One region of the Pantoea sp. PGP6 genome, then DNA from elsewhere that is predicted to be linked to it. Evidence: riboswitches for the same ligand, from Rfam matches in the RefSeq annotation. Region 1 holds a riboswitch; the other holds the start of a gene.

Region 1 (14,914 bases):
CCTTACAACGGTGGCAAGTTCTATCATTGAAGTTACTACAACTAAATAGGATATATATATGCAATTACATCTAGAAAATATGACATGCGGCGGATGTGCCCGGACAGTGACTAAAGTGATTCAAAATATTGATCCTGAGGCAAGTATCATAACTGATCCACCGACTCGTAAGATCGAAGTGAAAACTTCTTTATCTACTGAACAAGTTGCTAATGCTTTACGTGAGGCAGGTTTTCCTCCGAGAGAGTAGTTAACTAAAAATGGTTACCTCCCCGCTGTGGTAACCATTTTTTATCATGTATCCTTACGGTTAGAAGTATTTCTGTTATTATTATGCACCATGGTGGGGTGTTTAGATGTCTTGAGTTGTAGTTTTGATTTAATATGTCTATTACTTAACTCACTAATTTTTTCTCTATGTTAAATGTATTGTGTTCAATATTTATGTGTGATTTACTAAATCATCGGTTTTTTCTTTTAAGGCCTCATTAATGTATCATGTGACGTCAAGTATTTGTGGAGGGAGTATTTGGTTTTTTTTAAATATATTAAGAACAGGGTGGTATGCCAAATTTATCATCATAAAAAGTAAGAAGAGCGAAGTATACGTAAACCAAACGCTGTAAGTTTAAGCATGCCATTTTTGTTCCATGCACTTCTTGATAGCTCCGGGTTTTCAGTCATCAGCCGATACCTCTTCCTGTATCAGGTTATTCAGAGATTCATGAGGCCGCTCGTTATTGTATTACCTCAGCCAGCATAATGTAATTCTCCCGTACCTCATTCTGAGTTCTAAATAGATTAAAATCCAGTATTTATGTCCGATAGCGGCGGTTAAACAGTTCTGCTTTGCATTAGTAACCCGCGTCCCCGGTAGGCGTTGATACGATATGCTTCCCGCAGAGAATGCACCGACTGGTATTTCTGTGCCGGCCTTAGAACTTTTGCTTCAGCATCTCCTGAAGCATCTCCTTGTCCACACTCAGGCCAGCCACCTGTTTCTTCAGTAGCTGATTTTCATCCTCCTGCTACCGCATGTGATTCAGTTCTGAATGAGAAATATCGCCTTATTCCTTACGGTATGTAATGGGATTGTCAGGGCATCGTACAATAGCGTGTTCGACAGCGTGATGAACTACTATCCAGAAGAGCTTGACCGTACGTTCGAGATAATTCTCGATAGCGTGGAGGCTCATATAAAGGTCTATGTGTCGGTCAAGAATCTTGATGCCAGTATGGCGGTAGAAGTACTCAATGAAGTAATATCAGCAAATATTATTGCTATCTAAAAATCAAAGAGACTGATATGTTAGTCTTAAAATAATAGTCAGTTAGAGACTCAACGGACGGAACAAACTAGCTGGCAGTTCGTACTATGCCCATACTATTATGGAATGACGATATTCAATTTATGTCAAATTTTTCAAGTATTCATTCGTCAATTCTGGTTAAGCTGGGATTCGGCCCATCTGACATGTGATGTCGTAGTTTTCCTGATATTTTCGTGGTCATTGTTTATGGGGGGGAGAAGAACCTCGGCGCAAAAGACTGTCGGTGCGGTCTTATTTAAGGTGCTAGGGTTTTCTTTCGCTATACATGATTTTATACTAGCGAGAATATAGATAAAGGATTTGGGAATGTAATGAATTTTAATGCTGTCCTCATATGCTATTATCCTGCGCTTATAATCCACTCCACTGAAAGTGTAATAGTACATGCTCCTGCTCGTAATCTTCCGGTGATATATCACTCAGGGCTTGAAGCCATTTCCAAGCCAGTAGATGACTCGCAAAACATCATCTGATATCAACATTCAAATATATGTTTCTGATAGTCCACTTTTCGGAGACTCTGCCAGTTCCTGGCGTGTCAGAATGTCCAGTTGATACCAGCAAAACCGCTGATATTGTCTCGCGCTGACACAACAGGACTGTCACTGGTTTTATCCGCAAGCCAGGCATATGAAGCGCCCAGTAGGGTGCCCCAGTGTTCATTAAACTGATGCTGCCAGCTCAGGGTAGTCTGCGTAGCATAAAATCCTGCGCTACGGTTGTATTCCCGGAAACCGGTTGTGCGGCTCTGGGCAGCATTAACGCCGTACCAGGTGTTAATGTACCGGGCGTCACCAAAAAGTGCCGCGCCCTGCAGGGCAACCGTATCTGTGTCGTTCTGCCAGGGCACGAGCGTCAGCGAGGCCTGGTACTGTACCCCCTGTGAATCCGTCAGCGGCAGAGTTGCACGGATTTCCGGGGTAAACCAGCTGTTCACCTGCCAGCCAACAGCAACCTGCGTGTTCAGTGCACCACGGATGTTTCCCATTCCTTTCAGTTTGTCAGAACCATCGCGCCACGATGAATTTTGATCGGCACGGCCAAAACTGTATCCGAACGCATTTTCAAAATAGAGGCCATTATCCGTCTGCAGGTCATAACCGATACCTTTTGTTGAGTCGAAGAAAAACGCGCCTTTACGGACCTGCAGGGAAGGCATCACTGTCCAGTGCTGCTTATCCGCGCCACTGTAGCGGGGGGCGTTTTCTCCCATTATCCCCACCGTCACTCCATCCTGATTGCCGCTGTCGGCAATAGCGGACCCGCAGGTCGCTGCCAGCAGGATCACTGTACACCCTGTTACAGACGAATACGTTGCCATCATATATCCCTCGTTTTATGTTTATGCATTACGGTAAGCTGTGACCCGCCCGGCCACCCGCAGTGGATTATGACGATGCTTTATCAAGACTCAGCGTGGAAACCATCAAGAAACCATCAAGGCAGAATGAATGAACACAAAACGTATTCTGATTATCGAGGACGACCGGGATGCGGCGAATGTGCTCGAAGCCTATCTTCGCCGTGAAAACTTCGGGGTCATACTGGCCCATGATGGAAAAGCAGGACTTGAAGCCGCCCTTACCCAGCATCCTGCACTTATTCTGCTTGATATCATGCTGCCGGGTATGACCGGAACAGAAATACTCAGCCGGCTGCGCCGCGAATCCGATGTTCCCGTGATAATGGTCACCGCAATGGGCGAGGCCCCGGACCGTATCGGGGCCTTACGCTTCGGTGCGGATGATTATGTCGTCAAACCTTATGATCCGGGTGAGGTCGTGGCCCGGGTGCAGGCGGTGTTACGGCGTGGGGCGGCAGCGCATGCTAGCGCTGAAAATTATCGCCGGGTGGGGGCCGTTGAACTCAACCGGGACACCATGTCAGTCGCTGTTATTCACGATGAAAACCGGGTGCACCTTGAGCTGACCCCCACCGAGTTTTCACTGCTGGACATGATGATGACCCGCCCCCGGAGCGTCTGTTCCCGTCAGACGCTGCTTGAACACTGCCTGCCGGAAAGTGATGCGCTGGAGAGGGTGGTTGATACACACATCTATAACCTACGCCGCAAACTGGAAAAAGCGGGGGTCAGCGGTGTGCTGACCAGCGTGAGAGGGATCGGTTACCGGTATCTGCAGCCATGAAAAAAAGAGAGTCCCGTTCATTATGGCGCTGGATTTGCGTCAGGGTGTTGTCGCTGGCGGCCGGCAGTGTCGTGCTTATCGCCCTGTGCATGTGGCTGCGTTTTGCCCTGCTGGATGCCTGGGTACTGGCTGAACTGGATGATACCGATTTGCGTAATCAGTACCGCAGTGCTCAGGCGGCAGTACAGGAAGCCGAGGCAAGCGCCAGGCTTGCTGAGATAAACCTGCGACGCATGACGCTGCTTGCCCCGCAGGGTGCGGTTGCCCGGGTTCAGCTTGACGAGGCCCGCACAAACCGCGACACGGCAACAGCAAAACTGCAGAGCGCTCAGGCCGACCTGAGCAGTGCAGCGGACCGTCTGGGGTATGCGCGACTGCTCTCACCGGTTACCGGGGTGGTCACCACCGTCAGCGCCGGTCCGGGACAGGTAGTGACCACCGGACAGGAAATCCTGCGGGTGGCGCAGTCAGGGGCCCGTGATGCGGTCTTCAGCGTACCGGGGGCTCTGGCTGACACCCTGAAACAGCAGCAGACACTCACCCTGCGTATGGCGGATAACCCGTCGGTGTCGGTAACCGGAACGCTGCGTGACATCAGCCCGCAGGCCGACACACAGACCCGGACCTGGCGGGTACGCTATGACCTTGAGAATGCACCCGCGGTAATGGCTATGGGGGCGACGGTCACCGGGTCATTACCCCTGGGCGGCAGTGAAGTGTTTCAGGTACCGGCATCTGCCCTGACGAGGAAAGAACAGAAACCGGCAGTGTTCGTGGTGGACACCGGCAAAAATCGCCTGCGCCTGACACCCGTTGACATTGCGGCCTATATGACCGATTCGGTGCTCATCCGCAAAGGGCTGACAGCCGGTGAACAGGTGGTCACTGCCGGGGTCAGTCAGTTACGTGACGGGGAAAACGTGCTGACGGAGAACCAAAAATGAAAAATGTTATGCACGCTTCCGGCGGTTTTAATCTTTCTGCCTGGGCACTGGCCCACCGACAACTGGTGGCTTTTCTGATGCTGATGGTCACGGTGACAGGCGTCATGAGCTTTCTAAATCTGCCGCGCAGCGAAGATCCGGCGTTTACCATTAAGACCGCCGTGGTGTCGGCACAGTGGCCGGGCGCAACGGTAAAAGATACCGTCAGTTTCGTCACCGACACGCTGGAGAAGAAGCTCCAGGAAATCCCACATCTGGATTATATCGAGAGTTACACGCGTCCGGGCTCGTCGGTGATTTTTGTGAACCTGCGTGATGACACACCGCCGTCAGAGGTTGCGGGTATCTGGTATAGCGTGCGGAAAAAGATGGACGACATCCGGGCATCCCTGCCGGACGGCACCACCACCCCGGCCGTGGATGATGAATTCGATGATACATACGGCACAATTTATGGCTTCACGTCGGACGGCTTCACTCCCCGGCAGTTACGCGATACCGTCGATGATATCCGGACATCTCTGCTGGCTGTTCCGGGAACAGGGAAAGTTACGCTGCTGGGTGACAGCGAACAACAGGTGGTGATTGCTTTTGATCCACTGAAACTGTCGGGAATGGGACTCGATCTTCAGCAGGTGACGGCGGCTCTGCAGGCACAGAATGCCGTCACGCCCGCCGGACGTATCCGGACATCACAGGAAAATATGTCGGTGGAAGTCAGTGGCGCCTTCACATCCGTGGACAGCCTGCGGCAAATTGTGCTGCATACCGGAAACCGTTTTATCCCACTCACCGATTTGGCCACGGTCACACTGCAGCAGGCAGATCCGCCCTCACCGGAGTTTAGGGTTAACGGTAAACCAGCACTCGGGCTGGCGATTTCGATGGCTCGCGGTGGAAATATTGTTGATTTTGGTCGGGCGCTGAACGCGACGATGGACAGGATCCGCACGCATCTTCCTTACGGGATCAGTGTGGAGAAGGTGGCAGACCAGTCGGCCGTAGTCAGTGACGCGGTGGGAGGATTCGTCCAGGTGCTGGTTGAGGCCGTTATTATTGTGCTGGCCGTTTCTTTTGTTTCGCTGGGCAGCCGGGCAGGTCTGGTGGTCGCCGTGGCCATTCCGCTGGTGCTGGCCATGACATTTACCGGGATGGAACTGGCCGGAATAGGGCTACAGCGAATCTCCCTCGGTGCCCTGATCATTGCACTGGGACTGCTGGTTGATGATGCCATGATCACCGTAGAAGCCATGGTGTCGCGGCTTGAGGCTGGCGATGCCCTGAGTGTGGCCGCCACGCAGGTATTTCGTACCACCGCGTTCCCGATGCTGACGGGGACACTGGTGATGATTGCCGGATTTATACCGGTGGGATTTGCGGCATCGAGCGCAGGAGAATACTGCTACTCCCTGTTTGTGGTGGTACTGACAGCGCTGCTGAGCTCATGGCTGGTTGCGGTTCTTTTCTCGCCGCTTACCGGCGTCTGGTTACTGCCGGAACAGCATTCACATCAGTCACATAAGCACAGTTTCTTTCACCGTCATTATACCCGCCTGCTCGACCGGGTGATGCAGCACCGGCGCAAGACACTCGGTTGTGCCCTGGCGATACTGATATTGTCCGGGGGCGGAGCCCTGCTGATGCAGGGTGAGTTTTTCCCAGCGTCCGATCGCCCGGAGCTGCTGGTGAGCCTGACTCTGCCGCAGAATGTCAGCCAGGCACAGACGCACCGCGACGTCCTGAAGTTTGAAGCGAAGTTGCGCGATAATCCTGATATTGACCATTACTCAAGCTACATCGGTTCCGGCGCTGTGCGTTTTTATCTGCCGATGGATGTTCTGCTGCAGAAAGAGAACATTGCCCAGCTGGTCGTAGTGGCGAAAAATGAAGCGGCGAGAAACCGGCTGCAGAAACAGCTTGAGCAGATCCTGTCGAAAGATTTCAGTACGCTCACAACCCGGGTATCCACACTGGAGCTGGGCCCTCCGGTGGGCTGGCCGGTCAGATACCGGGTATCCGGGCCGGATAATACCCGTGTACGTGAACTGGCCACGCAACTGGCAGGGATGATTGCCCGCAATCCCGATACCCGGGGTGTCAATCTGACGTCCGGTGAACCGGAGCGGGTCATCCGTCTGCGGGTGGATCAGACGCAGGCGCGTGCCACCGGCATGACGTCTCAGTCACTGGCAGGAACGCTTGCCACGCTGTTTTCCGGAACCACCGTGACCACCCTGCGCGACCGTAACCGCCAGATTGATGTGGTGCTGCGGGGAAATGAAGCCTCACGACAAAACCCGGCGTTACTGAATGCTCTGATGCTGACATCATCGACCGGGAATAAAGTTCCCCTGGGACAGGTCGCCACGCCAGAATGGACGCTGGATGATCCGGTTATCTGGCGTCGGCAGCGGTTGCCGTTTATCACGGTTCAGTCGGATACCGCGCCCGGCGTTCGTGCAGAGACCGTGTCATCGGCACTCTCTCCGGTGGTTGCCGGTTTCCGGGAGAGTCTCCCGCCGGGTTACAGTGTGGAGGAAGGTGGAGTGGTTGTGGAATCGGAGAAAGGAAACAGCTCAGTGTATGCGGTATTGCCTGTCACGCTGATGGTGATGCTGTTACTGCTGATGATTCAGTTACAACGCTTTTCGTCGATGCTGCTGGCCCTGCTGATGGCACCGTTTGGTTTGCCTGGGATAGTTGTGGCTATGCTGCCTTTTGGCATACCGATGGGGTTTGTGGCGCTGCTGGGGATCATTGCACTGGCCGGGATGATCATCCGTAATGCCGTCATTCTTATTAGCGAAGTGGATGTGGGGATGAAAAATGGTTTCACTGCGGATGAGGCGATCAAAGTCGCCGCGCTGCACCGTTCACGCCCCATCATGCTGACCGCTTCGGCGGCCATTCTCGGGATGCTGCCGATTGCCCGGGATGTTTTCTGGGGACCGATGGCATTTGCCATTATTGGTGGGCTGCTTTCAGCCACACTGGCAACGCTGACACTACTGCCGGCAGCAATAAGTCTAATCTTTCACTGGAAACCGTATCCCTGACGAGTCCTGCCGTATCATCGCCTAGTGCTTCGACTAATGATTGCAACCCGCGGATATGGGGATGACCGTCGCTGCCGGTTGCGACTGCTAGGATCATGGCGCCGGACGCCGCCATGACCTGCTGGATCGTGGTGAACTCAGGAGGGGATTCGGCGTGTGAGACAGCGACTATCTGTGACCTCCGAATGAGGTGAATGGATGGTTCGTCGTTGTCTGAGCGCGCACTGGTTCAGTCGTCTTTCCCAGAACCACTTCAAGTACCAGCGCAATTTCGAGCATCCAGGGGATGGGACCCAGCAGACGTTTGAGGATAGCACGCACCTGGTCCGGAGGCTGTTCACGCACTTCGTTATAGCCACATTGACCCAGCCGGGTCTGCACCTCGGCTTCGGAAAGTCCCTTCACGATATTCTCAGGGAGCATCTCCATACACCCTTCTCCGGAAATACCTGACCCGGCAGGTCAGGTATGTTGTTATGGCGATAAAATGAAAATCTGCCGGAGACATGGCGCGGTTAAGTGTATGGCGCATATGCTTTTACAGCAGTGTCATCACAAAGAAACCAGTGGCAGTCATCAGAAGCGAGCCAGTTACGTGCGTCAGTACGGAAATGACAGCCCATGCATAATTGCCATTCTGAAGTAACACCACCACCTCAGCAGAAAAGGTGGAAAAGGTTGTCATACCGCCACATATGCCGGTGGTAATAAAAAACTTCCAGGCGGGATCAAGGTGAGGCTGCCGGACAAAAAAGGCCAGTGCCATACCGATGATAAATCCGCCAACCAGATTAACCACCAGGGTACCAGGTGGAAGATTGGGGAAAAGTGCATTGAGACGCATGGACAGTATCCAGCGGATCACACAGCCGATCGATCCGCCTATCACCACCGCGAATAATGATTTGTACATACCACCTCGCTGAAATCAGGGCACCATCAGACCGTCATTCAAGGGAATAACGTGCGGTGATGGCCCGTTTTTCATTCATTTCATACAGTACGGGGATTCCCGTCAGGACATGCAGATCGGGAACCTTATTTTCATCAATCTGCTCAATAAACATGGTCAGCGCACGCAGTGTATTAGCATGACTGACCAGCAACATGGTTTCGCCACTGGCGACGCGCAGGACAATGACGTGGTGCCAGTAAGGCAACAACCTTCGTTGCGTCATTTCCAGACTTTCTCCCCCCGGCAAATCCGTCAGGGACACATGACGATAACGTGCCTCACGATGAAGTGAAGCAGGTGCATCCGGCAACGGAGGGGAGATACCACGATAGCTCCTCCGCCAGTGATAAACGATTTTCTGGCCAATCTGTTGAGTGGCTTCATCTTTGTTCATTCCCTGAAGCGCACCGTAATGACGTTCATTTAACCGCCATGATTTGTCCACCGGTAACCACAATTGATTCAGCGCTTCCATTATCAGCCAGAGCGAATGAATTGCCCGGTTCAGAACGGATGTGCAGGCTCCATCTATGATTGTAGTGGCACACTGATTCCGGACCGTTTTATCAGGTTTGCTGCGCGCCGGGTTTCCTCCACTCCTTTCAGCATCAGCGGGACATTTTCCCATCCGGTAAAACGATTTTGCGATTCAACTAACTTTCGCCATGGCGGAGTAAAATAATTTTCCCCATAACAACTACCTGTCTGTCACCCACAACTGAACCGGAAGGACCTGAACCCGTTGAGTTGTTTGTACTGATTACCCGGATTTACCTGGACTCCGGTCAAGGAGGTGACGCATCAGAAGATGGGCACCGCTCCCGATGAACAGCGCGATTACAACGGCACTGGTATCATCCGGCAGTATATTAAAAAAGGCATCAGCGATCAGGAAAACCAGACAGTTTGCCTGGATCCCCGTTGCTGTTACAGTATGAGTATTTTTCCGTTCACAGAACCACCCTACCCCTTCCCGTATCTGAGCATACGGGAAGGGTGACGGAATCAGCGTTTTTTGAAGGCGGCTTTACCGGCGAAGATGGCGGCATCACCTAATTCATCTTCAATACGCATCAGTTGATTGTATTTCTCAATGCGCTCCCCACGGCTGGGTGCACCGGTTTTCAGGTGACCAGCCCGCAGGCCGACGGTCATATCTGCAATGAAGCTGTCCACGGTTTCCCCGCTCCGGTGCGAAATAAAGGTTCCCCAGTTGTTATCCTGACACAACTGGACGGCTTCGATGGTTTCACTCAGGGTGCCTATCTGGTTCAGTTTGATCAATGCGGCATTGGCCAGGTTTTCATCGATACCTCGCTGGATATATTTCACATTGGTCACAAAGATATCATCGCCAACCAGCTCAACTTTATCGCCGAGCGCGCGGTGCAGGAGCTGCCAGCCGGCCCAGTCGTCTTCCGCAAGGCCATCTTCAATCAGGACTATCGGGAAATCCTTCACCAGTTGCTCATAGTAGCGGGTCATTTCGTCGGCGCTGAGCCGGGTATTTTCGGTACGCAGGGTATATTTCCCATCGACGTAGAATTCACTGGAGGCCGGATCCATGCAAATAACGATATCTTCGCCTGGGCGGTATCCCGCCTTGCTAATTGCCTCCACGATAAGCTCCAGCGGCTGACGGTTTGAGGAAACGGCCGGTGCAAAACCGCCTTCATCGCCCACGCCGGCGGATAAACCTTTTTCCAGCAGGACCTGACGCAGGGCCTGGTAGACCTCACTGCCCCAGCGAATAGCTTCGCGTACGGAAGAGGCTCCCCATGGTGCAATCATAAACTCCTGAAAATCAGCGCCCTGCCAGCGGGCATGAACTCCGCCGTTAATGATATTCATACAGGGAACCGGCAGCAGATTCGCGCCGACGCCACCCAGATAGCGGTAGAGCGGGGTAGAGGATAGTTGTGCCGCCAGGCGGGATACTGCCAGCGATACGCCAAGGATCGCATTAGCACCCAGCCGGCCTTTGTTTTCTGTGCCATCAAGGGCAATCAGACAGTTGTCGATTTCTTTCTGGCGGCGTACATCGTAGCCCTGCAGGGCATCGTTAATTTCGGTATTGACGCACTGGACCGCATCCTGAACACCTTTACCGCCAAAACGTGTCTTGTCATCATCGCGATGCTCGATGGCTTCACGGGAGCCGGTGCTGGCACCGGAAGGAACGGAGGCACGGGCCATACTGCCCCCTACAGAAGTCACTTCAACCTCTACGGTCGGGTTACCGCGGGAATCCAGAATTTCTCTTGCGATGATACATTCAATTTCAAAGCTCATAAGTTTGACCTTCTTTTAAGGGGCTGGAATATGTTTAATCAGAACATCAACAGAAAGGTGATTGATGAATTCGAAAGAAAAGGAGGAAAAAACCCCGAACAGGCGGTTTTCATGCCCCAGCATGACCAGATCGATATCTTCATGCTGAACAACGGCCTCAACGTCCCGGAAACGATGGATGCTGACGATGGACCTGACGTTGATATCAATACTGCTGGACTCCACCAGACGGCTAAGCATTGCCTTTGCATCAATAACTTCGCGGGACTGACGGTCTTTGGTTAATGAGTCACTGGTATAATCCAGTTCCCTATAGTCAGCACTGAGATGCCCGACAGTAATACGGGTGCCCATCTCTTTTGCCAGACGTTCTGCCTGCTCAAGCAACAGCAGACCATCGGTTTCATTCTGTACAAGTAACAAGGCATGCCGGTAAATTTGCATAAATCACCTCTTATAAGAAGCGAAGCGGTTGGTCAGCCAGGGGAGGATTTCTTTTTTCCGGCTTGTCATGCCGGGCAGCGATACCTGGCGGGAGCCTGTCAGGCTGCTGTCTGAAAAAAGCAAAACGGAGTTCCGGCTGGTAATGTCTGTCACCATCAGGATCACCATGTCCAGCACGCTGTCCTTGCAGGTTTTATCCATTTCCTGCAGTAGCTCAGGCAACAGGGGAGTAATATCAGCCATGTCGCGGACCTCAATTTGTGACAACAACAGCGGCACATCATGGATCCGGTAATTTTTGGCGTCACGATTGAGTAAAACCGACGCGGATTGCCCGGTTATATCTGTTTTGGCTCGCAGCAGCCCTGTCACAAACTGGTCATAATCGATACCGGCGATTTCCCGCAAAACAGCCACGGATTCCTGATCCTGAGTGGTGGTGGTGGGACCCGTCAGCGCAACGGTATCACTGAGGATCGCCCCCATCAGCAACACAGCCTGAGCGGCAGTCAGCGGCATCGGAATGTCATGCATGAGAATTGAGAGAATTACTGTTCCGCAGCATCCTACCGCCCGCACCCAGACATCCGGTGGATTGCGGGTAACAAGGGTACCAATACGATGATGGTCAATGATGCCGATGACGTTGCTGTCCATCAGCGAAGACGGTCCCTGCTCTGCATCCGTAAAATCAACCAGCCATACGGTTTTATCTGTCAGATCGACGGTGAGTAAATCGGGTTGTGAAACACCCGCAGCGTTGAGGATATAACGGGTTTCCGGGGTGATATCCCCCAGGCGCCAGGGCGTTGCGGGACGACCGGTGTAATTAAGCCAGTCAGCCACAACCAGCGCGCTGCAAATAGCATCGCTGTCAGGATTTCGATGACCGAAGACATAAATCGGATTATCTCTTTGAAAAGAGAGAGATTCTGCGGTAAGCGGTAATGTGGTTTTATTTTGCATAGCTATACCTGACATACATGCCTATAAGAGGACAACTTCATCTGTATATCAGGCGCCATCATCCGGTGTTGAAAAACCGGCGGTTGGGAAAGGTGGAGCACCATCACCTTGTAAATCAATCTTATATGGGCCTTTGCATTAAATCAATATTTATTGTTGGCCCTCGGTTTCGTACACACAAGTACATCCTGTCCCGCCAAAAACGTTTACAATAGTGCGCCGAATGAAGCAATTTATACCTTCTTAATTATATTTATGATGAGTATTATCGCCGACGTATCCTGACTCAGCTTAACCGGAGAGAAGGTCGTAATGCAGTGGCTAGGGCAATCTGTTATGGCCAGCGTGGTGAGATCAGAAAACGTTACAGTGAGGGATTGCGTGTGAGGTCGCCAGCGGAACCAGATGCATCCCACTGGGGGACAGCCAGTCCGGCTATTTGCTCTGCGACCATCTCTTGCGTTAACTGGTCAGGTTCAGGGTAGTACAGTCCCGGGTTACTTATCTAGGACTGCAGTCATGCGGGCAAAGTTGTTCTGGTCAGCACTGGTGATGCGGTAGGACGAAGCACCGGATTCCTTGGCGATAGCGGCAATTTTCGCTTCCGCGTTGCTGAGTGTGTCAGCAGTAACACTGACTGACTGGGCGAAGCCAGAGAAAGAGACTACGGAGAGCATACTGGCAGCAACAAGCAGTTTGATATTTTTCATGGTCATATTCCTTGGGTTATCTGGTCATCTGGTGATACCGGCATCATCGCCGTCTCACCTGTTGATGTGCATTAAAAACCCTGTAGTAAATACAGGGTCAATAAGTTATTTTGTAAATTATTGTTGGCTGTGTTTTTTCGTTTTCATACAACCCAGCTCTTGAAAGAGCCTCACCGTGGCTGACGAGGCATGAGAAAATACGGCCGTAACAGACACCGCGAAACCGGGATTGCGCTGGGGAGATAGGTCGGTGCAGGGCCGTTAACTTACAGGATTAGTGAGGGTTTATGATGTTATGGCTACTGATTAAGTACGCGATCACCGCCGGAATGGTTGTTTTTATCTCTGAAGTTGCCAAGCGTAGTGATCGGCTTGGTGGTCTTGTCGCCGCGCTTCCCCTGGTTACTGTGCTTGTGCTCGTGTGGATGAAGCTGGAAGGACAGAGTCAGCAAAAAATAGCCAATCATGCGTGGTATACATTCTGGTATGTAGTGCCGACACTACCTATGTTTTTACTATTCCCTGTTTTCTGTCAGCGATTTGGCTTTTGGATCACGCTGGGTAGCTGCTGCGTCGTAACCGTCCTTATTTTCTTTTTGTGGGCCAGTGCGTTACGCCGTTTTGGCATAAATCTGATGTGATAATGTACGCTGTTGTGAAGCCAACTGCACTATTGCCGGAGGAAACACCGACTAACTCCGAACCATATCAGGCTTTTTAACAGGATAAGAGAGTTTTCAAGGGGGCCGGCTTCCTGCCGGAAGCGCGGTTCTTTCTGTCAAAGACAAATTCAGATGTTCTGGGGAGGTGCGGATATTACAACTATTATACTCGCTGTCTTTCCTTATTGATAATGTCACCCTGATTTCCCGGTTTTAAATGTCACTTTCTGCTGATTTCTGATGAAGAAAAAAGGGCAGTGAGCTCATTTTTTCAGGCTTGATTTGAAAAGAGAGGGTTCAGCCAGAACCGGATTGATGGCTCTGAGCTGAGCCTGAATCTGTGCCCGCCTTTTAGGCATACTCTGGCTGCGCCTTTCTTTTTCCTGCGGCTTCAAGCTCATCCTGTTTTTCCTTCGCCAGCTTCAGCACCGCGTCAAGCCTTTTGTTATCAACGATGCGCCCCTGACTGATGCAGTCCAGCTTATCGAACATCTGATATTTCAGTGTTCTGTTTCCATGGCGGAATTTGAGCGTACCGTCCGTATAATCAAAAGCGAGGATTTCTTCTCCGACTATGCGTGAGTTTTCGTCAGTGGGATCAACCAGATAAAGGATTTTTTCATACTGAAAAGTCAGTGCTTTTGAGAGCGTCCGAAGCGTCTGCCAGGCGAAAATGTCGTCCAGTTCCAGGTGGCTCTCTAGACCGTGCGGTGAAGGTTTTTCGGGTATTTTGCCAGTCTGGCAAAGCGGTGGTTGAAGTCGCTGATGAACGTTTCGATCCAGGCGTTGGCGGCATCAATGCAGGTGATATTCTCCAGGCACATCTCCTTAACCAGCCGCTCCTGCAGCGTCAGGTTGGCGCGCTTAACGCGGCCCTTGGCCTGAGAGCTGTTGGCACAGATACCCGCCAATAGTGGACACGCGACTAAGTGAGTAAACTCTCAACCAGAGGTAGCTCACATGACTAAATCAGTAACCGTCAGTAAAAAGCCGCGTAAACAGCACACTCCCGAATTCCGCCAGGAAGCTCTGAAGCTTGCTGAACGCATTGGCGTCGCTGCCGCTGCCCGCGAACTCAGTTTGTATGAATCGCAACTCTATGGCTGGCGAAAAAAACAACAGCAACAACTGACATCATCTGCACGCGAAAGCGAACTGGATGCTGAAAATGCCCGGCTTAAACGCCAGCTTGCGGAGCAGGCAGAGGAGCTGGCTATTCTCCAAAAGGCCGCGACATACTTCGCGAAGCTCCTGAAATGAAGTATGTTTTTATCGAAAAATATCAGGCTGAGTTCACCATCAAAGCCATGTGCCGGGTGCTGCGCGTGGCCCGTAGCGGCTGGTATGCCTGGTGCTCCCGGCGTCATCAGATAAACACGCGACAGCAGTTCCGTCTGGCCTGTGATG
Region 2 (14,914 bases), 530 kb from region 1:
CGACGCTGCCCGCCTGCAGATAGTGGATCTCTTCAGCGCTCAGGGTGTTGTTATCGCGATCGCGGTAAACCATGTACCAGCCAATGGCGAGGAACATCCCGAGGATACCAATAGTGACAAACATGCCGCGCCAGCCCATCACCAGCATCATGGCAGCCAGAATCGGTGGCGCTACTGACAGGCCAATCATTGAGGCGGCATTAAACATCCCCATCGGCATGCCGCGATCTTTGATATTGAACCAGTCGTTGATCACTTTAACGCCGCACGGGTTCATCGGCGCTTCACCAATGCCGAGGCCGATACGCACCAGGATGAACTGGGTGAAGTTATGTACCAGACCCGATGCCGCCTGAAACAGCGACCAGATAAACATGCCGATGCCGAGCATAATGCGCGGCCCTTTACGATCCAGCAGCGCGCCACACGGCAGCTGCGCCAGGCCGTAGGCCAGAGAAAACGCGGAGAGCAGGAAGCCGATTTCGGTGGCGCTCAGACCCATCTCCTCGCGGATAGTCATGTTAGCCACCGACAGCGAACTGCGGTCGAGGTAGTTAATAATGGCGGCGAACAGCAGCAACAGCATGGCTGTCACCTGAATTTTACGGATGCGCGGTGAGCGGACGATATCGCCGCGCATTGGAACGTAATCCTGGCCTGGCGCCGCTCCGCCGGACACGTTGTCGTGGCCGGTCACTGATGTCTTTTCCATTGCACTCTCCCGAAGCTGGGTAGTTATCGTTATGGTGAAGAGGGGGGTTCGCGCAGCGGCAAGTGGCCGCCATGACGTTGCAGTCGAGACTAAGAGCAAAGGAGAAGAGATGTTGCAAAGATGTTTCTGAATCGTGCGGGAGCTAATGCTTTGTGGTTTTTAATCGGTTTTTAATTGTACTGACTAATCGAGCGCACCATCGAGGTTTTAGCCGTCGCCAGATGGTTATGTAATGCACAAAGCGCATCGACATCCTGTCGGCCAATCAGCGCGGTCAGAATCGCCATATGCTCCTCCAGCGCCACAATATTTCGTTGCTTCAGATCGCTCTCATCCCACTGATAATGTGAGTGAAATATCACAGAGATGATCTCCAGCGACTGGTTGAAAAACGGATTATTGGCGGCGGATAAAATCAGTGAATGCATCTGCCGATCCAGGGCGGCAAAGTGGCGGTAGTTGCTGGCGATGGTGTCACGCATCGATCGGTGACGATCCAGCAGATCCCGCGCCTGTACCCAGCGTTCATCGCTGGCTGGCAGATTTAAAAAACGGCTCAGCGCGTGGGTTTCCAGCATTTCCCGCAGCTCAAACAGCTTCTCCGCGTAATCCTGGCTGAATTTCTTCATCCGCCACTGGCCCCGTTTGACCGGCTCCAGCAGATCGTATCGCATAAAACGCAGCAGAAACTCCCGCACCACTACCGGACTGACTTTGACCTGCTGAGCCAGTTGCAGCTCGCTGAAGGTGTCGCCAGGCACCAGCTGGCGCTGATTAATCATGTTAAAAAACACCTGTTCGAAGTGGCTGGCCTGCTGCTCAATCGGCGGCGTTAGCGCACTGAACCCGTCGTCTTCGCACGGATCGCGCACGATCACCCAGGTTTTATCGACCTTTTCCAGCACGCCCCGCTGATGCAGATAGTGCAGGGTGTGACGCACCGTGGTGCGGCTGATATTGAACATCTCAGCCAGCGCCGCCTGCGGAGGCAGAGGCGACAGAATATGGCGCTGGGCGATGCTTTCCAGCATCTGGTTAATCACGTTATGTCGTAAATTCTGACTGCGGCTCATCCCGTCCTCCGGTTTTTTACGCATTAAAAACCATTCAAAGCCCAAAAAAATCGTCGTGCTTCACACTTCCCGCCATCGAATCCCGCGCCGCAGGCAGGATTCGCCATAACTGCGTGCAGGACAACCCGGAGAATCACCATGACAACAATGAAAGCACTGGTCATCGCCGAGCCACGTAAGATGGTCTGGGCCACGCGCGAACAACCAACACCCGGCGCCGGTGAAGCGCTGATTAAAATCCTCACCGCCGGAATCTGTGGCACCGATATTCACGCCTGGTCCGGCAACCAGCCGTTCTTCAGCTATCCGCGGGTGCTGGGCCATGAACTCTGTGCTGAAGTGGTGGCGCTGGGCAGCGGCGCGAGCGGCGTTGAACCGGGTCAGCGGGTCGCGTTGATGCCCTACATCTCCTGCCTGCGCTGCGACGCCTGTCAGAGCGGCAAGACCAACTGCTGCGAGCAGATTTCAGTGATTGGCGTCCATCAGGATGGCGGTTTCTGCGACTACCTGAGCGTACCGGTCAGCACGCTGCTAGTGGTGGATGATGTCGCGCCGGATGCGGCCGCGCTGATTGAACCGTTCGCCATCAGTGCCCATGCGGTCAGACGTGCCGCTATCGTGGCCGGTGAGCAGGTATTAGTGGTCGGCGCGGGTCCGATCGGCCTGGGCGTGGCGGCGATTGCGGCTGCCAGTGGCGCTGAGGTGGTGGTAGCCGATACCAGCGCGTTCCGTCGCCAGCACGTGGCTGACCAGCTCGGCCTGGCAGCGCTCAATCCGGCGGAAGAGGATTTTTACACTGCGCTACGCGAGCAGTTTGGCGGGCGTCTGGCGCTCAAAGTGATCGACGCCACCGGCAGCCCGGCGGCGATGAACAACGCGGTGAACCTGATGCGTCATGGCGGCACCATCGTTTATGTCGGACTGCATAAAGGCGATCTGGTGATCCCGGACAGCGAATTCCACAAAAAAGAGACCACCCTGATGGGCAGCCGCAACGCCACCCGTGAAGATTTTGATCGGGTACGTGAGTTAATGGCCAGCGGCGCACTGCGGGCTGAAATGATGCTTAATCACCATCTCGACTTTTCAACGCTGGCGGACAGCTTTGAGTCGCAGGTGATCAACAACCGCGAACTGATCAAAGGCGTGATTCATTTCGATCGCTGATTGCTGTGCAGCAGCGTCAGGGTCTGAAAGAAGTGTGACCTTACCGCACCGGCATCTACCGCCAGTGCGATGCGCTGAGACGGCAGACCATCAAACGGATCGTGGCGCGAAGCCAGCGCGCTCAGCTTACGCACCGTCTGGCCGCAGGCGATCCCCTCGGTGATCACCCGCAGCGGGCTTTCCGTTAAGGTGAAGGCCGCCGGCAGACTGAGCCACGCCAGCGCCAGCGTGTCGTGCAGCGCCATGCCGGCAAAGCCCTCTTTTGCCAGGCTGTAAGCAAGATAGGGCCGGCAGATGGCGCTCAGAACCGGCTGGTTAAGCCGCTGAACGTCATCGCCGGTGATCAGCACCTGGTGGGTGACATCCAGCGGTATCACCACCACCTTCAGCGCCGACGTCAGCACCTGATCGGCGGCGTGCGGATCTTTCCAGATGTTGAATTCACTGAACGGCGTCACGTTGCCGCTATGACCGCCGGTACCGAATGCGCCGCCCATGATCACCAGCTCTTTAACCAGCGGAATAATGTCCGGTGCCTGATTAATGGCGCTGGCGATGTTGGTCAGCGGGCCAATCGCCACCAGGGTGATCTGCTGCGGATGGGCCCGCACGCTGTCGATAATGAACTGCACCGCACTGGGCGCTGCGTCGCTGAACGGGTTATCAAACGCATCGCCCAGCCCATCTTCGCCGTGCAGCGTGGCGGGCGCACTCATACGCTGCGCCAGCGGCCGGGAACAGCCGCGATAAACGTCCGCCTCAATCGCCATTTTCTGGCAGAACAGCCGGGCATTTTTCACCGCCTGGCCCACCGCCACGTTGCCAAAAACGGTGGTGATGCCCAGCAGCCGCTGAGTTCGTGCCGCGTAGGCCAGCGCAAACGCATCGTCGACGCCAATGTCAGTATCAATAATCAGGGTACGCATAGACTCTCCGGGTCGCTGCCTTCAACGCTCAGCATTACCCTGACCGCCGCGCCGTCGTCAAGGTTTTCAGCGGCAACCGCTGCGGTGGCCACTCAGTTGCCAGCCGGAGAGTCGCATCGTATTATCCTTCGCTTAAGGTGATGGCGTGCCACCTTCCCCAACCGCCGGCGGGCTTTACCCCGGCTGATGACGCCTGACACTCGGTGTATCCTTTCGCGGGAGCTGAGGTGTCAGGCGCGGTTTATCTCTGCTTCTCCCCTCAGCCCGGCGTGAAATCTGCAATCAGGAGCAAGACATGTTGAAACCGTTGTTCGCCGTCATGATTGGCGGCTCTGCTGGCTGTGTGCTGCGGTGGCTGTTCGCGGTACGTTTCAATGCTTTATTTCCCAACCTGCCGCCCGGCACGCTGCTGGTTAATCTGATCGGCGGGTTGATCATTGGCGCGGCGATGGCCTGGTTTGTCCGCCATCCGGAAATTGACCCGGCGTGGAAGCTACTGATCATCACCGGCCTGTGCGGCGGGCTGACCACCTTCTCCTCGTTTACGGCAGAATTAATGGTATTGCTACAATCAGGTAAGTACCTCTGGGCGATGGCCAGTGCGCTGGTGCATGTCATCGGCTCGCTGCTGATGGCGTTTGCCGGTTTCGCACTGATGACGCTGCTGGCCTGACGGACCGTGAATCGCGGCTTGCCATAACGCTTAAGAGGTAGATACTGTTTTAGCTGCGATGTTGCCCAGGCCGCAAGGTGTGCGGCGTTGCAGCTGATTATTCTTCACCGATTATTCCGGACGATTAAGGAGCAGAGAGATGAGTCGTAATCCAACATTCCTTAACCTGGTGTTGTTAAACGGTGAGCCCGAAGAGAAGCTACAGGCGGCGCATAATGCCGGTTTTGACCAGGTCGAAATCTGGCGTGAGGACGTGGAGGCCTGCGACGGCGGTGCCGCGGCGCTGGCCCGGATTGCCGCTCAGCAGGGACCCGGCTTTACCAATCTGCAGGTGCTGCGTGATTTCACCGGCGCGCCCAGCGCGCTGCGCGGGCAGAAGCGCGAAGAGCTGCGTCAGTTTATCCACATTGCCCAGGCGCTGGGGTGTGACACCATTCAGGCTCCGGCCAGTACCCGTGAGGATTGCCGCGCCGATCAGATTGATGATGACCTGCGCTGGATGGCGTCGGAAGCCGCGCGCTACAACATGCGCATCATGTATGAGCCGATGGCCTGGTGCAGCGTGGATAACACCCTGCCGCTGGCGTGGCAGCGATTGCAGCGTCTCGATCAGCCCAACATCGGGCTGGTGGTCGATCTGTTCCATATCTGTGCGCTGGGCGGCGACGCTTCACAGCTGGATGGCATTCCTGCCGAGCGGATTTACGAGGTGCAACTGTGTGATATGGCTGCCGTTCCGCCGCAGGATAAGCAGAGTCTGATCGACATCGCGCGTCATCAGCGACTGCTACCCGGTGATGGCATTATCGACATCGGACGCTTTGTGGATAAGCTGAAAAGTGCCGGTTATCAGGGTCCGGTTGGCATTGAAGTGTTTAATGATACGCTGAAACGCCTGCCGCCTGAGGTGGCTGCCCGGCAGGCGTGGCAGGCATTAAGCCGCTACTGGTCGTAGTGTTTAATCCTGCAGGCATTGCCCGATAAACGCGGCGGCATGCAGAGCGCCCTGTGCTGAAATGGTGTGGCCGGTCGCTGGCTCAAACAGGGTTTCAACCGGCACTGCCGCCTGTTTCAGCCGCGCAGCCGCGGATTCGCTCTCCTGCCACGGGATCACCTCATCGGCATGGCCGTGGATCAGCATGGCCGGCAGATGAGGCTGCGGCGTCAGCTCGCCGTCAAACGCCAGACGCCCTGAAAATGCCACCACGCCCGCCAGCGGATAACGGCCGGATGCCAGCGCATCCAGCGCCATAATCGACCCCTGCGAAAAGCCCACCAGCACCACCTCGTGCCAGCGTTCGGCGAAGCCGTGCTGGCTGATAATGTTGCTGAGAGTGGCGTCAAACGCTGCCCGCGCCGCCCGTACCCGCGCCGGACGGTTCTCTGGCGTAACGCCGGCCAGGCTGAACCACTGATAGCCAAAACCGCCATCAAACGCTGCAGGCGCATCCGGCGATGCAAACACCACATCCGGTAATAAGGCCGCCCAGTGACGCCCAATCGGTGCCAGATCGTCGCCGTTACTGCCGACGCCATGCAGAAATATCACCAGTGCTTTTGCCATTGCTGTTCCTTAAAAAGGGGCTTTATAAACCGTACTCGCTTAGATCCGGGCCTGCCGGAACAATTCCGTTCGGGTTCAGCGCCGAAATCGAGTAATAACCCTGTTTGATGTGTTCAATGTTGACGGTCTCACGGATGCCGGAGACTGACAGCATGCTTTTCAGATAGCGATTGAGCAACGGGTAATCGCGCACCCGGCGCAGGTTGCATTTGAACAGGCCATGGTAGGCCACGTCAAAGCGAATCAGGGTGACGAACAGCCGGATATCGCTTTCAGTCAAACGTTCACCGAGCAGGAAGGTGCGGCCATCACTGAGCATCAACTCCAGTTCGTCAAGCTGGCTGAACACCTCGCTGAACGCCTGCTGGTAGCTGTTCGCGGTGGTGGCGAAGCCGGCGCGGTACACGCCATTGTTAAGCCGGGGATAGAGACTGGCATTGAGCGCATCAATCTCTGCACGCAGCGCGGCGGGATAGAGATCGAGGCGGTTGTCCGCCAGATCGCCGAAGCCGCTGTTAAACATCCGCACGATGTCAGCCGACTCGTTATTAACGATGGTGGCGGTTTTCTTGTCCCACAGCACCGGAACGGTGGCCCGGCCGGTAAAATCGGGCGCGGCGCGGGTGTAAATCTGATGCAGATAGTGCGCCCCGTCCAGCAGATCGCGGTCAGCAGCGGTCGCCTCACCGAAACGCCAGCCCTGCGCGCCGAGCTGCGGCTCGACCACCGTCACGCTAATCAGCGATTCCAGTCCTTTGAGTTTACGGGCGATCAGCGCGCGCGAGGCCCACGGACAGATCAGCGCCACATAGAGATGATAGCGGTCCGGTTCCGCAGCAAATTCCGTTGAACCATCGTGGCTGATCCAGTGCCGGAAACCGGCATCCTGACGGACAAAACCGCCTTGTTTATCGGTAGCCTGCACCGGATGCCAGTCACCACTCCATTTCCCCGCTACTAACATGATGCCACTCCTCTGTTGATCTGAGCAGTAGCTTAACTGATGACAGAATGAGTGATAATCCAGCCAAAAAGACAATCATTTATTCCATTATGGACGGAATCAATCTGGCGGAACCTCGCTGAAATGGGTGGCGAGAAAGTCAATCAGCAGGCGCGCCCGGTGCGCCAGATGGCGGGCTGGCGGATAGACAGCAAACAGGCCGAGGGGCGGAATATCAAAGTTCTCCAGCAATCGGACGATCTCACCGCGCCGCAGCGCGGGCGCGGCGATGAACCCCGGCAGTCGCGCAATGCCCAGCCCGGCAATCGCCGCCTGCAAACAGGCTTCAGTATTGGCGAAGCGCAGGCGGCCCTGAATCGGGATGCTGACCATCTCGCCGCTGCCATCGGCAAACGGCCAGTGCAGCGGATCGCGAAAGTTGGTGTCGATAATGCACTGATGCTGGCGGATATCCTGCCAGTGCTGCGGTTTACCGAACTGCTCAAGATAGACCGGTGACGCGGCGATGCGCACATGGACCTCGCCCAGCTTACGCGCCACCAGGCTGCTGTCGCTTAAGTTGCCGATGCGAATCGCCAGATCAAATCCCTCATCGACGATGTTCACCGCACGATCGGAAAAGCTGACGTCGAGTTCAATCAGCGGATAGCGCCGGGCGAACGCCACCAGCACCGGCGACAACACGGCGGTGCCGAAAGAGCCGGGTGCGCTGATCTTCAGCCGGCCGGTGGGCGTATTGGCGCTTTCGCGCACGCTGGCATCCAGTGCATCAAAGGCATCCAGCAGGTTTTTTACCCGTTCGTAATAGCTGCGCCCGACGTCGGTTGGCGACAGGGCGCGGGTGCTGCGTTTAAACAGCTGAACCCCAAGCTGTTGTTCCAGCTTCGATACCCGCTTGGAGGCCTGGCTGCTGCTGGTGCCCAGCCGTAACGCCGCCGCCGAAAAACTGCCGGTTTCCAGCACCGTGACAAACATCCGGTCACACTCGAGTCGATCCATGGCGATTCCAGTCAGGAGGCAAAATCGCAGTATAGGGCGTGCGGGCAGGCTGTGCAGCCTTCACATTGCGTGCCTTCACCCTTTCGCTGGCGCAGAAAACCTGCTTGACTGATCGTTCGCCCGTTGCTGTCTGGAGTTTTTCATGTCGCTGTTTCACCTGACTTCGCTGGCGGAGATCGCCGCCGCCGAGTGGGATGCGCTGTTGCCTGACGATCAGCCTTTTTTGCGCCACGCTTTTTTGCTTACCCTGGAACAGAGCGGCAGCGTGCGGCCCGAATCGGGCTGGCAGCCGGATCATCTGCTGTGGCGTGACGGCGGCATCACCCGTGCCGCGCTGCCGGGCTACCGTAAACGCAATTCGTGGGGCGAGTATGTGTTCGATCACGCCTGGGCAGATGCCAGCCAGCGGGCCGGCATCCGCTATTACCCTAAATGGCTGGGAGCTATTCCCTTCAGCCCGGTCAGCGGGGCGCGCCTGCTGGGCGACAGCGTGGCTGCGGCGCAGTTGCTGGCGGCGTTACCGGAAAGGTTGCAGCAGCAGGGGTTAAGCGGGGCGCACATTAACTTTACCGATGCGCAGGCCAACCAGCTGCTGGCCGAACAGCCGGACTGGCTGGCGCGGCTCGGTTGTCAGTATCACTGGCACAACCGCGGCTACCGGGACTTTCAGGATTTCCTCGACACGCTGATGTCGCGTAAGCGTAAGCAGCTGCGCAAAGAGCGTGAACAGGTGATGCAAAGCGGTTTTGTGTTCGAGCGCTACCGTGGCGATCGGCTGCGCGAAGATCAGTGGGATTTTGTCTACACCTGCTACGCCAACACTTACGCGGTGCGCGGTCAGCAGCCCTATCTGACGCGGGATTTCTTCAGCCTGCTGGCGGAACGGATGCCGGACAACATCATGGTGGTGATTGCACGCCTGCAGCAGCAACCGGCGGCGATGGCGTTCTACCTGCGGGATGAAAAGGCGTTATACGGTCGCTACTGGGGCTGCCTGGCGGAGTTCGATCGGCTGCACTTCGAAACCTGTTTTTATCAGGGAATGGATTTTGCGATTGAGCACGGCCTGACGCGGTTTGATGCCGGAGCGCAGGGCGAACACAAGCTGGTACGCGGCTTTGAGCCGCAGATTACCCACTCCTGGCACTATCTGCTGCATCCTGGCTTACGCGATGCGGTGGCGGATTTTCTGCAGCAGGAGCGGGAAGGCGTGCGCGGCTGGGTCGAAGAAGCACGCGACGCCTTGCCTTACCGACGCGGCGATTAATCGACGCCGACAAAACCGCCGGTCTGATGCTGCCACAGGCGCGCATACAAGCCGTTGTGCGCCAGTAGCTCAGCGTGGCTGCCGGTCTCGACAATCCCGCCTTTATCCAGCACCACCAGCCGGTCCATCTTCGCGATGGTCGACAGACGGTGCGCAATGGCGATGACGGTTTTGCCCTGCATCAGTGACTCCAGGCTCTCCTGAATCGCCGCTTCCACTTCCGAATCCAGCGCTGACGTCGCCTCATCCATGATCAGGATCGGCGCATCCTTCAGCAGTACGCGGGCAATCGCCACCCGCTGACGCTGACCGCCTGACAGCTTCACGCCGCGTTCCCCGACGTGCGCATCAAGCCCGGTACGGCCCTGCGGATCGGAGAGTAGCGGAATGAACTCGTCAGCACGGGCACGGCGAATCGCCATCTGCAACTCCGCTTCACTGGCATCGGGACGCCCGTAGAGCAGATTTTCACGTATCGAACGGTGCAGCAGCGAGGTGTCCTGAGTGATCATGCCGATCTGACTGCGCAGACTCTCCTGAGTCACCGTGGCGATATCCTGATCGTCAATCACAATCCGGCCACCGTTCAGGTCATACAGCCGCAGCAGCAGATTAACCAGCGTCGATTTACCGGCGCCGGACGGGCCGATCAGGCCAATCTTCTCGCCGGGTTTGATATCGAGGTTGAGCTGGTTAATCACCTGTCGTCCGCCGCCGTAGTCAAAGCGCACATCTTCATAGCGGATCTGGCCGCGTGTCACCTTCAGCTGCTTCGCGCCGGGTGCATCCTGCACGCTGAGCGGCTGAGAAATGGTGTTCAGGCCATCCTGTACCATGCCGATGTTTTCGAAAATGCCGTTCACCACCCACATGATCCAGCCAGACATGTTCACCAGACGGATCACCAGACCGGTCGCCAGCGCAATCGCCCCGACGCTAATCAGCGACTGGCTCCACAGCCACAGCGCCAGTCCGGACGTCGAGACAATCAGCATGCCGTTCAGCGCCGACAGCGTCAGATCCATGCTGGTGACCATGCGACTGGCGTGCTGGGTTTTGTCGGTCTGCTCCTGAATCGCTTCGCGTGCGTATTGTCGCTCCAGATCGCTATGGGCAAACAGTTTGATGGTGGTGATATTGGTGTAGCCGTCGACGATGGTTCCCATCAGCTTAGAGCGCGCTTCTGATGAAACCACCGAGCGCGCCTTGACGCGCGGCACAAAGAAACGCAGCGAGGCGCTGTAGGCCAGAATCCACAGCACCAGCGGGATCATCAGTCGCCAGTCCGCTTCGGCAAACAGCACCAGTGAGGTGACCGAGTAGATCAGCACGTGCCAGATGGCGTCGACCAGCTGTACGGATGAATCCCGCAGCGAACTGCCGGTCTGCATAATGCGCTGTGCGATACGGCCGGCAAAATCGTTCTGAAAGAAGTTCAGGCTCTGACGCAGCACGTAGTTGTGATGCTGCCAGCGGATCATGCTGGTCATGCTCGGGCTGATGCTCTGGTGCACCAGCATGTCGTGCAGGGCGATGAAAATCGGTCGCAGGATCAGCGCCACCGCGCCCATCCACAGCAGCAGCGGCCAGTTATCGCTGAACAGGGTGGCGGGCGTCGAATGATTCACCAGGTCGATAATGCGGCTCAGGTAGCTGAACAGCGCCACTTCGATCAGCGCTGACGCCAGTCCGACCAGCAGCAGGGCAGCAAAACTCGGCCAGACCTGACGCAGATAGTAGGCGTAAAAGGACCAGACCGTAGCAGGGGGCGAATCGCTGGGAGCATCATGAAAAATATTGATAAAACGTTCAAAACGGCGATACAACATAGCAGTACTCTTTCCGTCCGATGAAGAGGTACAGCTTAGTGCATCAAACCCGTTCGGCTAACAGGAGAAAATATGGAAATTACCATCCGGGGACGAGAGCCTCACGATGCCGCCGCCTATCAGCGGCTCTACAGCCATCCTGATGTCTACCCCTGGACGCTACAGCTACCGTTTCCCAGCGTCGCGACCTGGGAGAAAAAGTTCCTGAAAATGGATGGCGAAGGTTATATCGCGTTTGTGGCGGAAATCGACGGGGAGATGGCCGGTGAGCTGACGCTGTTTGTCGACAATAAACCGCGCACCCGCCACAGCATCAGTTTCGGGCTGGGCGTGGATCCGGCATTCAGCGGCCGCGGCGTAGGCGAAAAGCTGATCCGCACCGCGCTCGACTATTCCCGTAACTGGCTCGGCATCACCCGCATGCAACTGGAGGTGTTCCACGACAACGAACGGGCGCTCCGGCTCTATCATCGTCTGGGGTTTGAGCGCGAAGGATTGCTGCGCCAGGCGGCGCTGCGTGACGGTAAGCTGCATGATGTCGTCGTGATGGCGAAATTACTGCATCAGCCGTGACCGATGGCGCGGCATCACGGCCGCGCCAGCCTGCCTTACGGATTTTTATCCTGATAATGCTGCCTGTTTTGTGGCGTCACCAGTTCAAACGGGATCCACTGGTGGGAATCGACCTTTTCACCTTTGATCATCTGCTGCGCCACCTCTACCGATTTTTTACCCTGACCCACGGCGTCCTGGAACACCGTCACCGCTAATTTGCCACTCGCCAGCGCTTTCAGGCCATCCGGCGTGGCATCAATGCCGCCGACCAGAATGGTTTTTTTCGGCTTCGCCTGGGCGATCGCCATGGTGGCGCCAATCGCCATTTCATCGTTGTTGGCGGCAACAATATCGATATCCTCCCCGTTCGACAGCCAGTTGAGCATCAGATCCATGCCTTCATTACGGGCGTAGTTGGCAGTCTGCTTCAGCACCACTTTCATGTTGGGGTATTTCGCCACCACCTGCTCCACATCCCGCGTCCGTTGCAGCGCGCCGGCGTCGGTCAGGTTACCGATCATGATGGCGACGTTGCCGCGATAGTTGGCCTGCTTTGCCAGCGCTTCCATCTGCAGCGTGCCGGATTCACGCTCATCTGAACCGACGAACACCACGCCAGGCGGCAGAGTTTTATCTCCCGGCGTGCGGTTAACATAGACCAGCGGGATGTGGGCCTGCTGCGCCAGGCGGGTCAGGGCGGGCGTACTGGCCGAGTCCACCGGATCGACAATGATGGCGTCCACCCCGGCGCTGATAAAGCTCTGCACCTGATCGGTCTGACGGCCGACATCGCCGCGCGCATCTTCGAACTGCGCATCCAGCTTGCGCGCTTTGGCTTCCTTATCGATCGCCTGACGGATGATGGTCAGGAAGTTCTGATCGAAATAGGCCATTGAGACGCCAATTTTCTCTGCCAGCGCCGGGGTGGAGAGCGACAGCAGACACAGCATTGCCCATGCACTTTTTTTCATTGCAGACTCCCAGAGGTGAAAGGATGGAATTTATTTTTCATTTATTTAGAAAGTGGATAAATGCGATCATTTGCAGCCTACGAAGGGCGGCAGAGTTTGACAATCGGGCGTTTTCACACTTGCAGGCGAGGCCACATTTTGCGGAAAAATAGCGCAGCCATAGCTGTCGCCTGGCGCTAATTCCTCGATCCTGCGCACATTCTTCTGCACAGCGCGGCGGCTTTTTCTGCTTTTGTGCAGCGCCGCACTGCTGTTTGTGGCGGTTGCCAGAATTAAGCTAAATCAGCGTCAGCGATCTCAACATTCGCACAATGACCAATGGTTAGCCTCCTACCTATATTTCCTCAACAGGGGAATCTCAGCGGTATTCCTGAAAAAAACCTCGCGGCATAACTGGCCGCTTTTTAAGGAATTCACCTCATGGTTAAAGACAAAATGACCACCCGCACTACCCATGTCCGCATCTGGATCCTGTGTCTGATCCTGTTGCTTTCGGTGGTGGCGTACGCCGATCGTTCGATCCTGTCGATCTCCGGATCGGCCATTAAAGAGGAGTTTGGGCTGTCGGCGATCCAGCTCGGCCTGATCCTCTCCGCTTTCAGCTGGGCCTACGTGATCGGGCAGATCCCCGGCGGGCTGTTTCTCGATCGCTTTGGTGCCAAAAAGGTCTATGGCGTGACGCTGGCGCTGTGGTCGATCTCGACGCTGGCGATGGGCTTTGTCGGCGAGTTCTCCAGCGGCCTGACCGGCGCACTGATGCTGATGTTCGGCCTGCGTTTTCTGCTGGGACTGATTGAGGCCCCGAGCTTTCCGGCCAATGCGCGGGTGGTCATTATGTGGTTCCCCGGCGCAGAGCGGGGTCGCGCCTCGTCGCTGTTCAGTTCGTCGCAATATTTCGCCGTTGCCATCTTCTCGCCGCTGTCGGGCTGGCTGGTATCGCGCTTCGGCTGGGAGTGGCCGTTCTTTGTGCTGGGCGGTATCGGCGTGCTGGCGGTGTTTGTCTGGGCCGCTTATATGCGGGAGCCGCGTAACCATCCCGGCGTATCGGAAACCGAACTGCAGCACATTATTAACGGCGGCGGGCTGGTGGATATCGACGCCGAACAGACCCTTCGGGCGCGTCCACCGGTCAGTAAAGCGATGTTCAAAAAGCTGCTGACCAACCGCATGCTGTGGTGCGCCTACCTCGGTCAGTACTGCATTATCGCGCTGAGCTACTTCTTTATTACCTGGTTTCCGATCTATCTGGTGCAGGCGCGGGGCATGGACATCATGGAGGCGGGTTTCGCCACTATTGCGCCGGCGGTGTTCGGTTTCCTCGGCGGCATCAGCGGCGGCTATATCTCGGACAAACTGATCGCCCGCGGCTGGAGCGTCTCCTGGGCGCGCAAAACGCCTTATATCGTCGGCATGCTGATGGCGGCCAGCCTGGTACTGGCGGCGATAATCCCCAGCAACGTCGGCATTATCGCCGTGATGTCGTTTGCCTTTTTTGGCAAAGGGGTGGCGGCGGGTGCCGGTACCTGGACGGTTATCAGCGACACCGCACCGAAAGAAGCGGTTGGCCTGGCGGGCTCAATCTTTAACGGCATCGGCAATATCGCCGGTTTCACCACGCCACTGCTGTTCGGCATCATCGTCGGCATGACCGGAAGCTACGGCATCGGGCTGGCATTCGTTGCCGCTCACTGTGTGGTCGCGGCACTGCTGTTCCTGCTGGTGATGGGCCCGATTGAACGGGTCGGCGAGCAGAGTGAACGTCCGGCATCGTATGAAAAACAGGGGAAAGAAGATGGCATTAAAGCAATGTAATGTGCTGATTAAGGGAAAGTTTCTGCCACCGCAGCTGATAGAGAAAATCGAAAACACTTTTACCGCCTTTCGGTTGTGGGAGGCGGAGGACGAAGCGGCGTTTCTGGCGGAAATGGGGGGCAAAATCGACATGCTGGTTACCAGCGGCAATGCGGTGATGGGCGCATCGGCCGCGCTGATTGCGGCGCTGCCCAATCTCAGGGCGATCTGCAGTAACGGCGTCGGCTACGACAGTATCGATATTGAGGCTGCCCGGGCGCGCAACATAGCGGTGACCAATACGCCGGAGGTGCTGAATGAGTGTGTCGCGGACCTCGGTATGGCGCTGCTGCTGGATGTGGCGCGGCGCATCAGTGAAGCAGACCGCTTCACCCGCGCCGGCCACTGGCAGCAGGGACGTTT

Evidence for each region. Region 1 has a riboswitch for fluoride ahead of ACLIBF_RS03740 (DHHA2 domain-containing protein). Riboswitches for the same ligand answer to the same signal wherever they lie in the genome.
Region 2: it holds a riboswitch for fluoride, as region 1 does, so the genes downstream of both, crcB (fluoride efflux transporter CrcB) here and ACLIBF_RS03740 (DHHA2 domain-containing protein) in region 1, are expected to answer to the same signal.

What each region holds. Positions count from the first base shown of each region.
Region 1 covers NZ_JBQBMA010000001.1:777,032-791,945, reverse strand. Annotated here, with positions in the region: gene ACLIBF_RS03790 (heavy-metal-associated domain-containing protein) at 59-250, shown strand; gene ACLIBF_RS03785 (MipA/OmpV family protein) at 1,870-2,655, opposite strand; gene ACLIBF_RS03780 (response regulator) at 2,783-3,478, shown strand; gene ACLIBF_RS03775 (efflux RND transporter periplasmic adaptor subunit) at 3,475-4,422, shown strand; gene ACLIBF_RS03770 (efflux RND transporter permease subunit) at 4,419-7,478, shown strand; gene ACLIBF_RS03765 (cation-transporting P-type ATPase) at 7,647-7,907, opposite strand; gene crcB (fluoride efflux transporter CrcB) at 8,017-8,391, opposite strand; gene ACLIBF_RS03755 (2,3-bisphosphoglycerate-dependent phosphoglycerate mutase) at 8,426-9,061, opposite strand; gene eno (phosphopyruvate hydratase) at 9,439-10,725, opposite strand; gene ACLIBF_RS03745 (universal stress protein) at 10,741-11,169, opposite strand; gene ACLIBF_RS03740 (DHHA2 domain-containing protein) at 11,173-12,135, opposite strand; fluoride riboswitch at 12,178-12,252, opposite strand; partial or broken gene ACLIBF_RS03735 (Tn3 family transposase) at 12,369-12,512, shown strand; gene ACLIBF_RS03730 (YdgH/BhsA/McbA-like domain containing protein) at 12,633-12,845, opposite strand; gene ACLIBF_RS03725 (DUF3147 family protein) at 13,136-13,486, shown strand; partial or broken gene ACLIBF_RS03720 (ISNCY family transposase) at 13,771-14,409, opposite strand; one part of gene ACLIBF_RS03715 (IS3 family transposase) at 14,468-14,729, shown strand; one part of gene ACLIBF_RS03715 (IS3 family transposase) at 14,729-14,914, shown strand, end outside.
Region 2 covers NZ_JBQBMA010000001.1:250,756-265,669, forward strand. Annotated here, with positions in the region: gene ACLIBF_RS01160 (MFS transporter) at 1-712, opposite strand, end outside; gene ACLIBF_RS01165 (GntR family transcriptional regulator) at 883-1,785, opposite strand; gene ACLIBF_RS01170 (zinc-binding alcohol dehydrogenase family protein) at 1,924-2,952, shown strand; gene ACLIBF_RS01175 (nucleoside hydrolase) at 2,937-3,878, opposite strand; fluoride riboswitch at 4,006-4,081, shown strand; gene crcB (fluoride efflux transporter CrcB) at 4,174-4,551, shown strand; gene ACLIBF_RS01185 (sugar phosphate isomerase/epimerase family protein) at 4,691-5,506, shown strand; gene ACLIBF_RS01190 (alpha/beta hydrolase) at 5,510-6,115, opposite strand; gene ACLIBF_RS01195 (glutathione S-transferase family protein) at 6,138-7,079, opposite strand; gene ACLIBF_RS01200 (LysR family transcriptional regulator) at 7,179-8,078, opposite strand; gene ACLIBF_RS01205 (GNAT family N-acetyltransferase) at 8,221-9,345, shown strand; gene ACLIBF_RS01210 (ABC transporter ATP-binding protein) at 9,342-11,174, opposite strand; gene ACLIBF_RS01215 (GNAT family N-acetyltransferase) at 11,247-11,747, shown strand; gene ACLIBF_RS01220 (sugar ABC transporter substrate-binding protein) at 11,783-12,700, opposite strand; gene ACLIBF_RS01225 (MFS transporter) at 13,121-14,512, shown strand; gene ACLIBF_RS01230 (2-hydroxyacid dehydrogenase) at 14,493-14,914, shown strand, end outside.